DNA from 4 places in the Pseudarthrobacter sp. CC4 genome. Region 4 is predicted to be linked to each of the others. Evidence: riboswitches for the same ligand, from Rfam matches in the RefSeq annotation. Region 4 holds a riboswitch; each other region holds the start of a gene.
The links. A riboswitch is a leader RNA that binds a small molecule or an ion and turns the genes downstream of it on or off. The one in region 4 is predicted to bind cyclic di-AMP.
Positions count from the first base shown of each region.

Region 1 (3,537 bases), on a different contig from region 4:
GTTGGCGCTGAAGACCACCGTCTGGTTTCCGTTGTAGCCACCGTGGACGGCCTGGCCGTTGCCTGCGTAGACAGCAATGTGTGCCATGCCGGCACCGCCGTCGGCGTAGTAGATCAGGTCGCCGGGCTGCGCCTCGGCAGCGCTGACGGTGCGACCCAGGGAGAGGTAGCCTGCAGGCCAGTCGTGGAAGTTGATCCCCACTGCTGCCAGGGAGTTCGTGACCAGCATGGTGCAGTCCTGCATAACACCCAGCTGGGCGTATGCAGCCGACAGGATGGCTGCACCCTTGCCGCTGGCGGAAGCAGTGGGAGCGGCGGCCGGGGCCGAGGCCGTGGAAACCTTGGCCGTGACCTTGGGAGCAGCAGGCTGGGCGACGGGGGCCGGCTCGGCCTCCTGGACCTCGACAGGTGCGGGTTCTTCGATAACCGGGGCCGGCGTGGTGGTGACGGCGGGCTTTTCGAAGGTGATGTTGATCGTGGAGGCCGCGGAGATGGGGGCTTCGACGGCGGATTCAACTTCCAGGGTGGAAGCCGGAGCGGAGTCGCGCTGGACGTTGGAGTCGGCAGCGTTCGCCGCGATGCCGCTGGTCAGTACCAGGCCGGAAGCGGCGGCGATGACAGCGGCCTGGCGGCCTACGCCGCCGGCGTTCTCGCCGACAGCCTTGGCGATGATGGCGATTGAGCTGGTTTTGGTGACCTCGGCGCGATGCCGTGCGGTAGCACGAGTAGTCATCAGTTCTCTCTTTCGTTTTCCTCAGGCCGTTGTGGGCACCAAGGGATGTGGACGCGCCGGCATCTTGGGGGTACGCCGGCACGCCCCGAACGGGGATGTGGTGTTAGCGGAAAGCGTGGTGGAGCAAAGAAATAGTTCTTGGACCCGAGGGTCCAAGAACTATTTGCTGATGGTGAAGAACGAAGAGGTGCCGGTGGCGGCTACGGCGTGGAGCAGCGTGCCCTGGGAGGGGTTGAGCGCGCTGACCATCATGCCGTTGCCGACGTAGATGCCGACGTGCGCTCCGCCGTTCTGCATGACCAGGTCGCCGGGCTGCGGGGTGGAGGTGGGGGTCATGGCAGTCCAGGCGTTGACGCGGGGGATGCTGATGCCGGCCTGGGCGTAAACCCACTGGGTGAAGCCGGAGCAGTCCCATCCGGTGACCGGGCTGGTGCCGCCCCAGACGTAGGGGCTGCCAATGCCCGTGTAGGCGATGGCAGCAATGCCTGAGGTGGAAGCGGAAGAGACAGTCTTGGCCAGCTTGTCCGCTGCAGACTCCGAACTCGACGCTGCGCCCGTTTCCGTGGCGGTGGACTGTGGGCGCACCCGCTCCGGCTTCGGGGCGGCAGTGGTCTTGACCACGGGCCGCTCGAACGACACGGTGGCCGTGGGGGCTGCGGTGACTGCCAGGGCAGCCTGCGCGGAGCCGGACTCGGTGGAAGCGGAAACACCAGCGGTGGTGTCCGCTGCGTTGGCGGGCAGGCCCATGCTGAGGATAAGACCGGAAGCTGCGGCGATAACGGCAGCCTGGCGACCTACTGTCCCGGCATTGGCACTAACAGCCTTGGACATAGTGTCCAAGGGGTTGGTACGAACCGTTTGCGCACGGTGGCGCGCAGAATTATTGCGTGAAGACACGAAGGTAGCCTCTCCCAATGCCTGCGAGGTGAGCTGTCGGATTCGGATGGGAGTCACCCGGCCGCGCTGCTTCCAAGGAAGTTTTGCGACTTAACCCCAAGGTCTTAGCCAAAGCCAAGACCAAAATTGGTTCCCCCGCCCCTGCCAGACGATGAAATGCGAACGGACCTTGAGCGGTGGCAGAGTTAGGCAATCCGCACAAGAGCGTCAACTTCGGAAAAGTTGACGCGAGTTAGACGGTACAGCAGTTTTGAGTGAATGTCACATTCAGGTCACGGCAAGTCACGATCATCTGATAGTTCACCGTCACTTGACTACAGCCAGCCAGTCGGATCGACCACTTCGCCGTTGACCTGCACCTCGAAGTGGAGGTGGCAGCCCGTGGAGGCGCCCGTGGTCCCGCTAAGGGCAATTACGTCCCCGCGCGAGACGGTCTGCCCCTCCCTCACGCTGAAGGAGGAGAGGTGGTTGTACGTGGTTTCCAGGCCGTTGCCGTGGTCCACCACAACGCGGTTTCCGCCGCCGAACTGGTGCCAGCCCACGAAGGTCACGGTACCGGTGGCGGCAGCGAAGACCGACGTACCGCACTGGGCCACATAGTCCTGGCCGCGGTGGAAGTCGCCTGAGCCACCGGTGATCGGGCTGACGCGGTAGCCGAAGGGGGACGCTGTGGTCAGCGTGGCCAGTGGAGCGCCGAGGCTTCCTGCCGAGGCAGCACGTGACACCGAGCCGGCGGACTGGGCACTGAGAAGCTGCTTGAGCTTGCCGTCCGGATCCGCCTGGGTGACCACGGCGGAACGGCTGAAATCGATCTGGGCACCGGCCTCGGCTGAGATCTGCGGCTGCGGCGTGACGGCTGAGGCTGCCATCGGAGTAACACCGGGAGCGTCGGTGGCCATCACGGGGCTGGTGGCCGGCACCGTCACGGTCAGCACCAGGCCTGTGGCTGCGAGTGCGATTCCGGCCTTCTGGCCGATTCCGCTCGCAGCAGCGAACTCGGTGACTTGGCGGAAGGGACCACGACGGCGGCGCGCATCACGGTGGGGATCGCGGGGGCGTTCCGTGGTGATGACTTCAACAACCCGCGGCGTCGAAGCGGGCACCGCTGCGCGGCGGCGTCCCCTGGGGGTCTGCATGGACAAGAAGGGTTCCTCTCTGGAAAGCCTGCGAAGTTAGCTGTCGGATTCGGGTCAGAGAGTTCAAAGACCCGGTCCGCCGTAAGCAAGCTTCGGCACAGAGGTATCCACGGAGGATCCTTCACTGGAAGAGGCTTGCTGCTGACGGACTTCACCCCAAGGCAGTCCCCCGGCTGCCGTTTGTGGTTCCCCCGCCTCTGCCAGTAATGACTCGTGCACCTGATCCGCTGGCAGAGCTCGGCTCCAGATCAGGTAACGCTTTAGTATCAACGCTTGGGTTTAACTATAGGGGCAAAAGTCCCAAAGTAACAATTCCGTTATCTTTGCGTAACCGGCACCCGTTGGGGTAGCCGGGAGGCCTCAAGCGGTCCCTAGCGTACGGCCACGAAGACGTGCGCCGCGACTTCCGGCGGCAGCTCCAGGGCCCCTTCGATGCCCGGGACGCGGACCGAAATGTACTCCCCCACCCGCTCCAGCGAGACCGAGGCACCGGGCCGGATTCCGCCTTCATCAAGCTGGACCAACAACTCGGGTTCCACCTGGATCGGCTCTGCCAGGCGGCTGACTGTCACCTCAGACGCCGGGCCGTAGGTCTTCATGGCCTCAAGCAGGCTGACCGCCGCGTCCGCAGCGGCCTGCGCCTCGCCCCCGAGGGCCGCCAATCCCGGGATGGGATTGCCATACGGGGACTCAGTGGGATGGTTCAGCATTTCGTAAATGCGCCGTTCCACCCGTTCGCTCATGACGTGCTCCCAGCGGCAGGCTTCGTCAT
Region 1 covers NZ_JARCCZ010000002.1:323,455-326,991, forward strand. Annotated here, with positions in the region: gene PV768_RS02685 (NlpC/P60 family protein) at 1-732, opposite strand, end outside; gene PV768_RS02690 (C40 family peptidase) at 892-1,563, opposite strand; cyclic di-AMP (ydaO/yuaA leader) riboswitch at 1,634-1,831, opposite strand; gene PV768_RS02695 (M23 family metallopeptidase) at 1,944-2,765, opposite strand; cyclic di-AMP (ydaO/yuaA leader) riboswitch at 2,776-3,018, opposite strand; gene PV768_RS02700 (metal-dependent transcriptional regulator) at 3,137-3,537, opposite strand, start outside.
Region 1: another riboswitch for cyclic di-AMP. It lies ahead of PV768_RS02690 (C40 family peptidase); the one in region 4 lies ahead of PV768_RS16150 (M23 family metallopeptidase).

Region 2 (3,537 bases), on a different contig from region 4:
GCTGCACCGGCTGGTCCAGCGCTCCGGAGTTGCCGCCATGGACACTGCGGAACTGGTAGTGGGAGACCTTGTGCTCAACGTCGACACCCGGGAGGTGACCCGCGCGGGCGAGGAGCTCCAGCTGACGGCCACCCAGTTCGAGCTGCTGCGTTACCTCATGGAGAACCCAAAGCGCGTCATCAGCAAGGCCCAGATCCTGGACCGGGTGTGGAACTACGACTTCGGCGGGCAGGCAAACATCGTGGAACTCTACATCTCCTACCTGCGCAAGAAAGTGGACGCCGTGCACCCGCCCATGATCCACACCGTGCGGGGCGCCGGGTACGTCATCAAGCCGGCGGAGTAGGCGCGCCATGACCTCCGTGCACACCGCGGAGCCGCAGCCCCGGAGCTGGCTCAAACCCGCCACCTGGCACTTGCGCACACGCCTTATCCTGCTGGCCATGGCGCTGTTGATCGCCATCTGCGGTGCGGTGGGCGTAGCCAGCTACGCCTCGATGGACTCCTTCCTCACCCGCCAGCTGGACGAGCAGCTGAGCCAGGCCGCAACCCGCTCCAACGATCCCGGCCGGCTTCCCTCCGGCGGCTTCAACGGCAGGGACCCCCTGGATTCCCGCGGACAAAGCGTGGGAACACTGAACGCCCGCATCCTCAACGGCCAGGTCAACAGCGCCGGCTTCCTGGCCCCGGACACTACGCGCTCTGCGCTGTCCTCCGAGGACAAGCAGGTCCTGCTCGCACTGGCCACCGATGCCCGGCCCGTTGACCGCACGCTCTCAAACGGCGACTACCGGCTGATTGCGGTCAAGACCAGTTTCGGCGACGTCCTGGTCACAGGGCTCCCCCTGGCCGCCAAGGAGAGCACGCTGACGTCCCTGGTGTGGACCTTCGTGTTCGTCTCGCTGGGCGGGTTGCTCCTGATCGGGCTGGTGGGCACGGTCCTGATCCGCCGCACCATGAAGCCCCTTGAACAGCTCTCCGAGGTGGCCACCCGGGTTTCGCAGCTGCCCCTGGACGCCGGCGAGGTGGCACTTGCCGTTCGCGTCCCGCCGTCGAACTCCAACCCTGGAACTGAGGTGGGCAGCGTGGGGCACGCGCTGAACCTCATGCTGGACAACGTTGCGAATGCGCTGCAGGCGCGGCAGAAGAGCGAGACCAAGGTCCGGCAGTTCGTGGCTGACGCCTCCCATGAGCTGCGCACGCCGCTGACCGCCATCCGCGGCTACACCGAACTGATGAGAATGACGGAAAACTTCACTCCGGACGGGGAGAAGTCGCTGGCACGGGTGCAAAGCCAGTCGGAACGGATGACCGCTTTGGTGGAGGATCTCCTGCTGCTCGCGCGGCTCGACGAGGGTCAGCCGCTGAAGCTTGCCGAGGTGGACCTGACCCAGCTGGTGGTGGAAGGCGTCAGCGATGAGAAGGTCATGGCGCCAGGGCACACCTGGCGGCTGGAGCTCCCCGACGAACCGGTGGTGGTGAACGGGGATCCGTCCCAGCTGCGGCAGGTGCTGATGAACCTGCTCTCCAACGCCCGCAAGCACACCCCTCCGGGAACCACGGTGGTAACGGGGGTGGAGAAAACGCCGGAGGGCGCCGCAGTGGTGACCGTAACGGACGACGGCGGCGGCATTCCGCCGGAGTTCGTGGACCGGGTCTTCGCCCGGTTTGCCCGCGCAGACGCGGCACGTGCGGGGACCAGCGCGCCCGGCGCGTCCGCCGCTGAAGGAACCAGCGGTTTGGGGTTGTCCATCGTCGAGTCCATTGTTGAGGCCCACGGCGGACGGGTAACGGTGACGTCGCAACCCGGCCGCACGCAGTTCGCCCTGCAGCTACCCCTCATGCCGGGAATGGCACAAGGCGGCGCGCCGTCATCGTGACCTCCGTTACCAAAATGTGACTTATGCGCCGAACTCCTGTACCGTCGAATGGGTGCGGTCCCCGTTCGGGCCGCATATCCCGGGTTGACGCCAAGCTCTGCCACTTCCCGGATTCCTCTTGAACAACGGCAGAGGCGGGGGACCCACCGTCCCGGGCACTGACTGCCCTTGGGGTTAAGCCTGCACGTGTTTCTTCCGTGCGGCCGGATGCCCTCATCCGAACCCGACAGCTAACTCCGCAGGTGTGAGAGGCGATCTATTATGTCCAAGTTCCTTGTAAAACCACGCCCGAATTCAGGCACGGATGCACGCTCCACGCGTGCAGCAGGCAAATTCCCCTCCGTCGGCCGGCGCGCCGGACTGCTGGCAGCATCCTGCGCCCTCCTTGTTGGAGTTGGCGCTGCGGGCCAGGCCACCGACACGGGTGCCCGCGTGGCAGCCACCGGGGCGCAGGCTTCGGAGTCCCATTCCAAGCTGAGCATGGAGCAGAGCGAAATCCGGGCCAACCCTGCGCCTGAGCCCGCAGCCGAGCAGATCAACGTTGTCCCGCAGGCAGCCGAACCTGCTCCCGTTGCCGAGCCCGCACCGGCTCCTGCGCCGGAACCCGCTCCGGCCCCGGCACCCGAGCCCGCACCCGTCGTCGCAGTTAATGATCCCGCAGGCGCCCAGGCGTACGCCGCAGGCCAGCTGGCTTCCTATGGCTGGGCTCCGGACCAGATGCAGTGCCTGCAGACCCTCTGGACCAAGGAATCGGACTGGACCACCACGGCCACCAACCCGAGCAGCGGCGCCTACGGCATCGTCCAGTCCCTGCCGGCTGAGAAGATGGCCAGCGCCGGAGCCGACTACCTCACCAACTACCGCACGCAGATTAACTGGGGCCTGAACTACATCCAGGAGCGCTACCAGTCGCCGTGTGGTGCACTGAACTTCCACTTGTCGAACAACTGGTACTAGGCGGGATGCAGTAACCTACTTCTGCTGCTCCCCCGCGTCCCGGCCGGGGATGAACTGGACGGCCCACCGGTTCCCGTCCGGATCCGCGAAGTACACAAAATGGCCCCAGTCCTGCACGTCCACTTCGCTCACGTCCACCCCGTTGCCCTTCAGGTGCTCGTAGGCAGCCTGGATGTCGCTGACCACGAGCTGGAGGTTCGAGCCGGTACCCGGAGGCGCGTCCGTGAGCCCTTCCCCGATGCAGATGGAGCAGGCCGAGCCGGGAGGAGTCAGCTGGACAAAGCGGATGGAGTCCGTGGGCCGCTGATCGAAATCGGCATTGAACCCCACCTTGTTGACGTAGAAATCCTTGGCCCGGTCCACGTCGGACACAGGGACAAACACCAGTTCCAGTTTCCAGTCCATCCGCACAGGCTAGCCCTGCGGCCGGGAACAGGAAAGGCCTGGCTTTAGCCTGCGATGCCGTACAGCCGGTCGCCTGCGTCGCCGAGGCCGGGAACGATGTAGGACTTCTCGTTGAGCCTTTCGTCGATGGAGGCCAGCACGATGGTGACGTTGGCGCCGGAGAGTTCTTCCTCCAGCTTCGCCAGTCCTTCCGGAGCAGCAAGCAGGCAGATGCAGGTGACATCAGAGGCGCCGCGCTTGAACAGGAACTTGATGGCTTCGCGCAGCGTCCCGCCGGTGGCCAGCATGGGGTCCA
Region 2 covers NZ_JARCCZ010000026.1:75,045-78,581, forward strand. Annotated here, with positions in the region: gene PV768_RS17550 (response regulator transcription factor) at 1-346, shown strand, start outside; gene PV768_RS17555 (ATP-binding protein) at 354-1,880, shown strand; cyclic di-AMP (ydaO/yuaA leader) riboswitch at 1,976-2,136, shown strand; gene PV768_RS17560 (hypothetical protein) at 2,142-2,837, shown strand; gene PV768_RS17565 (glyoxalase superfamily protein) at 2,853-3,242, opposite strand; gene upp (uracil phosphoribosyltransferase) at 3,287-3,537, opposite strand, start outside.
Region 2: another riboswitch for cyclic di-AMP. It lies ahead of PV768_RS17560 (hypothetical protein); the one in region 4 lies ahead of PV768_RS16150 (M23 family metallopeptidase).

Region 3 (3,537 bases), on a different contig from region 4:
TCTTCGGGCTGCTCTCGGACCCTGGCCGGGTCAGGATCCTGATCGCCCTTCTCGAAGGAGAAATGTGCGTCTGCGACCTGGCAGCAACTACCGGGCTGAGCGAGTCCGGCGTCTCCCACGCCCTTCGCCTGCTGCGCGGGCCGCGGGTTGTTCAGGTGCGCCGCTCGGGCAGGATGGCCTACTACTCTCTGGCGGATTCGCACGTCCGCATGCTCCTCGATCTCGGCTTGACGCACGTTGGACATACAGGCAAGGACCGGTTGCGCATGGTCGAAGGCGGCCAGGCACCCTGACAGGGGCGGGCCTGCCCGCACAGTGCGACAGCCGGTGCTGCCATGTCTGAGCCTGAGATCACCGGTCCGGTCTGGCTTCCGTCGCTGCCGCCCTCGCTTCCTGAATACCTGGCGCCGAACCTGCAGCCGGTACCGCTGATCCCTGCCCTGACGCTGCTGGCCGCGGCGCTTTACCTGGCAGGGGCGATCCGGCTGTGGCGGCAGGGCCGGGGCTGGTCCGTGGTGCGGACGTGTTCCTTCCTGGTCGGCTGCCTGGCCATCATCGTGGTCATGGGAGCCGGCATCGAAGGGTACGGACTGCGGATGTTCTCCATCTTTATGTTCCAGCAACTGACCCTGATGATGGCCGTTCCGCCGCTGCTGGTCATCGGATCACCAGGAACACTGCTGCTGCGGGCAACACCCCACGGCAGGCTGGGCCGCCGCGCCCTCCGGGCCGCGCTATGGGGCCTGCGTTCCCGATGGGGACGCGTTGCTATTCACCCGGCCTTCATGGTCCCGCTGTTCCTGCTCAGCTTTTACGGCGTGTACTTCTCCGGTCTGGCGGACCTGCTGCTGCCAAACTGGTACGGCCACGTCGGCCTGGAACTGCTGTTCCTGATCTCCGGGATCCTCTTCACCGTGCCGTTGATTTCCGCTGACCCGCTGCCGAGCCGCCAAACCCACTTCGGACGGATGATCGATATCTTCGCAGAGATGCCGTTGCACGCGTTCTTCGGGGTGGTCATCATGATGGCCACCACTCCCATGGTTAAATTCTTTGCCACGCCGCCTGCGAGCTGGAACATCAACCCCCTGACGGACCAGGGCGTAGCCGGCGGATTGGCCTGGTCCTACGGGGAATTACCCGGAGTGCTTCTGCTGATGTTCATCCTGGTCCGCTGGCAGCGTGAGGAAGCCAGATCCAACGCCAGAATTGAGCGGGCCGAGCTCACCGGAGGAACCCCGGAGCTGGACGCCTACAACAGCTACCTGCAGCAGCTGGCAGACAGACCTGAACCCCGTCGCCGATAAAGGGCCCGGTCAACTTGACCCGCGGGCCTGGTCATATGAAGATATCTGCAGATGAATTTTACGAAGCGTAGAACTGCGCCTTCCTTGCTGCTGTTATCAGATTGTGATATTCAGGCTTTCTTAGGTAACGTTAGTTCAGGCTTTCCTGTATTGAGCCCTCGACGCCGCACGCTCAGCCCCGCCGGCGGTGTCAGATCCGAACATGAACGGCGGGGGCGGAGGACCCACAAACGGCAGCTTGCTGCCTTGGGGTGAAGACGCACACTGTGCCGGGCCACGAGGGCCGGCTCCACGGGCGTCCGGGCTTTCTCCTTGGCCCGAACCCGACAGCTAACTTCGCAGGCGACCCGAAAGGATTCCGCTGTGCCCTCCTCCCTCCATGGCCGCCGCCGCGCTCTGCCCAGTGACCGCTCCCGGCGCCGCGCCGGTGCTGCCAGAACTGCGCGCCGCGCCGTCCGTCCCGTGGCCCCGTCCCCGCGCCCTGTCTGGCTTCCCGGGGCCTCCGCTTTTGCCGCCGTCGTGATGCTTGCAGCCGGCATACCCGCCGCGCATGCCGGGCTTATTGCCGCCGGCACCGTTCCCGCCGCCGAGCCGGCCGCTGTGGAGGCAGCCCCGGCCATAACAGCGCAGGAACAGGCGGTCATCACTTATCAGCGCACTGACGTCGGGACCCGTCCGGCCGAACGGCCTGAGACGCCCGCGCCTGCCGCAACAGGATCCACCGCAGGGACCCCCTCCGCAGTTCCTTCCGCTGCAGCGACGGCACCGCCAACGGTTGTGCCCGTGGATACCACCCTGGGCGCTCCGCTGGCCAGCATGTCCATTTCCTCTCCGTTCGGGTTCCGGACGAGCCCGATCACGGGCGCGTCCGGTGAATTGCATACCGGGCTGGATCTGGTGGCTTCGTGCCAGACGGCAGTGTTCACGGCCGGCTCGGGGACCGTCGTGGAAGCTGGATGGTCCCAGAACGGCGGCGGAAACCGCATCGTTGTCGATCATGGCAATGGGATGAAAAGCACGTACAACCATCTGTCCTCAATAGAGGTCTCCGTCGGTTCCGTGGTGGCCAAGGGCCAGCGGCTCGGCGGGGCCGGAACAACCGGAAACTCCACCGGATGCCACCTGCACTTCGAAATCGTCCGCGACGGCGTGACGGTGGATCCCCAGGGCTGGCTCCGGCCGTGACCCTCATGGAACCGGGCGACCAGGCGCCGGCAACGTCACCAATGCACCGGAAGCGGCTTTGGGCTGTTTTCGTCATAGTAGTGGCCCTCACGGGGCTGGGCTTCTTCGCTTTGGGCCGGCTTTCCGCGGCGCCCGCACTCGTCCCGGACTCCGGCCCGGATGCCGGATTTGCCCGGGATATGCAGACCCATCATGCCCAGGCGGTGGAGATGGCCCTGGTGATTCGGGACAAGTCCGACCACCCCGAGGTCCGGGCGGTCGCCTACGATATTGCCACCGCGCAGCAGCATCAGAACGGGCAGATGTTCGCTTGGCTGCAGGACTGGGGACTGTCCCCGGCCGGGACAGCGCCGCCGATGGCCTGGATGACGCCCGGCGGCGCACATGAAGGAACCGGAGCCGCGCATACCGCCCAGGCGTCCGGCCCTGAAGGTGCCATGGAAGGCATGGCGACCCCGGAACAGATGCAGGCGCTGCGGGAAGCTTCAGGTGCGGAGGCCGACCGTCTGTTCGTTGATTTGATGATCCGCCATCATCAAGGAGGTGTCGCCATGGCCACCGCCGGGACCCGGCTGGCGGAAACCTCGAAGGTCCGGGACTTCGCTGCCCGTATCCTCGAAGCACAGACAGCTGAAATCACGGCCCTTGAAGAACTCCGAAGCCGACTCTGATCGCCCCAAAAAGAGAGTGAGACCGCCGATGACCGGAAAACCAAAAGCCGGTGAGGACCGCAAAGCGCTCCTGGCAGCAGTGCAGGCCAAACAGCGGGCCGCTGACAGACGGCGGGCCTGGCTGATCTACGGCACCGGCGCGGCCGTCGTCCTCGCAATCATTGCCGCGGTGACCTTTGTCCTCGTGGGGGAGGTGCAGCAGCGCGAACAGCTTAATGCCGCGGCCGCACGGCCGATCGAGGGTGAGCAGGACTATCCGGACCAATCCAGGAACCACACCAGCCAGGCAGTCAGTTATCCACAGACTCCGGCCACCGGCGGGGACCATGCGCCGGTCTGGACCAACTGCGGGATCTACACGGACCCCGTTGAAC
Region 3 covers NZ_JARCCZ010000007.1:6,948-10,484, forward strand. Annotated here, with positions in the region: gene PV768_RS06380 (ArsR/SmtB family transcription factor) at 1-293, shown strand, start outside; gene PV768_RS06385 (cytochrome c oxidase assembly protein) at 336-1,307, shown strand; cyclic di-AMP (ydaO/yuaA leader) riboswitch at 1,486-1,666, shown strand; gene PV768_RS06390 (M23 family metallopeptidase) at 1,671-2,492, shown strand; gene PV768_RS06395 (DUF305 domain-containing protein) at 2,498-3,163, shown strand; gene PV768_RS06400 (DUF3105 domain-containing protein) at 3,192-3,537, shown strand, end outside.
Region 3: another riboswitch for cyclic di-AMP. It lies ahead of PV768_RS06390 (M23 family metallopeptidase); the one in region 4 lies ahead of PV768_RS16150 (M23 family metallopeptidase).

Region 4 (3,537 bases):
GCGAAACCCGACAGACGCTTTCCCGCTCGATGCCGTTCCCGGACAGATGGAACCCGTTCTTCGCCACGCTGATGACGCCTAACGATGTCTATGCCTACCCGACCCAGCATTACGACTTCGACGCCAAGCCGGGCAGTTTTCCGCCAACGCAACATATAAAGGGATCGTGAGCCAGCCTCGACCGGTGGGAGCCGAAACCGTGACGAGTCAGCCAATGACAGGATAGGGAATATGCCCATTGCCAAGTCCGTCGTGTTGTTCATGCTCGCCGCTGTCGCGGAAATCGGGGGCGCCTGGCTGGTCTGGCAGCGTCCTGGCCGATCATCGGTGGCGGGCTTCTCCGGTAACCATGTGGTCTGCGTGGTTGATGACTTCGGTGATGAGCCGGATCAGGTGTCCGTCGCGCAGGGAGTAGATGATGTGGCGGCCGTTCTTTCGGGTGTCGTCGAGGCCGCTGAGGCGAAGTTTGGCGAGGTGCTGGCTGATCACGGTGCGGGGCACTCCGGAAGCGTCCGTCAGTTCCGTGCGGTGCGCTGCCTCGATAGGGCGGGTCCTTCTAGCCTTCACTGGGGTGTACTGTCTGCCGGGGCTGACTCCCCGGCCTCGGTCTCAGGTAACTGTTCAGGAGCCAGCCCAACCCTCTGGTTACTTGGTGCACAAGCCCCGAACTACCGGCCGCGCACGCGGTTCACGCCGCGGGCGCCGTTGCTTAACTGCGGTCCATAAACACGGCCGAACGTGAGGAGTGTTAAGTGGCGGAGGCGGGTACGCCCTGGACACCGGAGGATCCCTGGTTGGCCGGGGACAACCTTCGCGAGGCCATCGACCGTCTAGTGGATTCGGGGTACGCCTCAACCGGGCCTTGCCCACCATCACGATGACCCGGATCCATGACTCCGGAATACGGGACTACGTCACCAGACGCACCCGGGGACGCCGTAGCTACCGCGAAATCCGCAGATCCCTCAAGCGCTACATCACCCGAACGCTCTACCGCCAGCTCAACTCCCTTTACGCCACCGCGGAACCGGCCCGATCCCACATTGACGGGGCAGACCCTTACCCGGAATAGGAGCGGACGCATGTGCGGTTGAGCATGCCGGGTTTCGGCTTTAGTGGCTGTGCGACGTGTGGGTGTCGGGTGCGGGCGCTGCGGGGGCCTCCGTCGGCTTGTCGGGAGTGCGGTTTTCGCTGGTCGGAGCCTCCGCGGGTGCCTGTGACGGTGCCGGCGTGGAGTCGTGGCTGTGGCTCTCGGAGTCGATGGTGCTTGCGAGGGCCGACATACCGAACCACGTCAGCGCTGCGACCAACACGACACCTGCGGCAAACGGGCTGACCAGGTGGCGCAGGCCGCCCTTGGCATCCTTGGCGATAAACGCGACGTACGACATCACTAGGCCAATCGGAGTCATCCAGGCGCTGCGCTCCGGGAACTGTTCGAAGTGCTGGATTCCGCCGCCGACCAGGCCGACGCCGAAGGAGAGCAGGAGCGAGAACGCGACGAGCGAGATGGCCCGGCTCAGCATCGGGCGCTCATCGACGAGCACGAACTCATTGACGATGGTGCCGAGGAGGAACACGAACGCACCGACGACGCAGATGATCGTGTACAGGCCCGGGTTGACCGGATAGTGCACGACGGCGCCGGCGATAAGGGCCGCACCCATGAAGTAGAGCATCGCACCGATATAGCGCGAGTAGAGCGAGGGAGTCCGTTTCGCGAGCTCTGCCTCATAGGAGGCAACATCTTCACGGCTGAGGTCGTTCTGAACGGTCATGTCTGGTGAGTCTTTCTTTTCAGGAGTGCGAGAGCAGGCAGCCGTAGCGCCGATACCGGAGGTTGGTGCGGCGGGAGGCACCCGGCCGCCTCAGGCGCAAAGTGCACCAGGCAATGCCGCCTCAAGGAGAGGCCAGCACAAATCAAACCGTACTTCAAACCAGCAAAGTCTGTCACATTCTGGTAACGACGTCTCCGTTTCCTCTGGGAATTTCCCGCCCGGCGTGCAGTGTGTGGAGCACGGCCGCGTTCTAAGAATGCTGCTGAGACTGAACAATGCTCAGGGGGGCGGTGCCGGCACCCAAGGGGCGCCGGCGCCAGCACACCGCTACAGATAACGGATTTGTAACATCTGCGAATCATTCGCTAGTCTGGAAAGGGTATACCCCCGAAGGGTATGCATGTCCGTTACGCCAAACCCCGCCGACGGCCGTGAACTATGACCTACTCAAGGCGGGGGTGGAGGACCCACTTACGGCGCACTGGTGCGTCTCGGGGTGAAGCCGACTGGTGGCGCTGTTCAAGGCGTCGTCCGCCTCGGCCGGACAGTCCATTCGTCCGAATCCGACAGCTAACTTCGCCGGCGCCGAGAGGACTTCTATTTTGTCTGCCCAGTCCGGACACGGCCGTCGCCGTGCCCTTCGTGCTTCCAAGCCTCCCCGCCTCCCCATTTTTCACGAGGCTGTCGTCCGTGTCCGCGGCCAGCGGCTGGGTGTCGCAGCCGCCGTGACCGGAATGATTGCCTTGACAGCCCTTTCTGCCGCCCATGCGGATTTGGGCGCCGGAGTCCGGGACGGGGCCGCCGTTTCCGTACTTCCTGTTGCGGAGGCACCGGTATCTGCATCACCGGGTGCGGTGCTGACCTTTGACAGCCCGGCGGTGACCTCCCAGCCTGCTCCCGCACCGGCCCAACCGGCGCAGCCCGCGGGAGCAGTGGCAGCACCAGTGCCGGTGGTCACGGCTGCTGAGGCCGCCCCCAGTGTTGCGTCCCGGGGCCTGAGGGCTCCGCTGGCTTCGATGAATGTCAGCTCCGCTTTTGGATTCCGAGTCAGCCCCATCACCGGAGCCGCCGCTGAGTTGCACACCGGCATTGACCTCACGGGAGCGTGTTCCACTGGGGTATTCGCTGCCGGTGCGGGCAAAATCATCGAGGCTGGCTGGAGTCCGTATGGCAGCGGCAACCGAATCGTGGTGGAGCATGGCAACGGGCTGAAGACGACCTACAACCATCTGGCCAGCATTGGTGTTTCCTTGGGCCAAGCAGTTGCGCAGGGCGAACTCATTGCAGGTGTTGGGACAACCGGCGCTTCCACTGGCTGCCACCTCCATTTCGAGGTCTTGGTCAATGATGTGACCGTCGATCCGTCCTCCTACATCTGATAACGGTCAGATTGGTTGCGGATCTCGTCGCAGCCCGATTGCTGGAAGCACTGGTCCGTCAGGAACCGTCTGATGGCGGGCCTGTGACGGGCGGGGCGCTTTCTGGTTTCCCTGGATGTTGGGGTCTGCCGGAATTGTCAACCCTGGGGGTATCTTTTTCGTCGCCATCCACTGACTGTTCGCTTGCTTGTCCGGTGTAGCTGAACTGGGCTCGGTAACGCACCCTGCGTATGCGTCTGGTCATCGAAACCATAAGCAGTACGACTCCGATGACCATGAAGGCTGTCATGGCGAATCCGAGGAACCCGGGGGTTACTTGATCGGCAGTCAGTCCTGGCTTGAGTCCGTCGCTGCCGGGCCCGGGGGAAGGGGATGTAGTG
Region 4 covers NZ_JARCCZ010000023.1:57,853-61,389, reverse strand. Annotated here, with positions in the region: gene PV768_RS16175 (hypothetical protein) at 1-170, shown strand, start outside; partial or broken gene PV768_RS16170 (hypothetical protein) at 232-291, shown strand; gene PV768_RS16165 (ArsR/SmtB family transcription factor) at 322-567, opposite strand; gene PV768_RS16160 (hypothetical protein) at 863-1,072, shown strand; gene PV768_RS16155 (hypothetical protein) at 1,113-1,778, opposite strand; cyclic di-AMP (ydaO/yuaA leader) riboswitch at 2,209-2,375, shown strand; gene PV768_RS16150 (M23 family metallopeptidase) at 2,381-3,157, shown strand.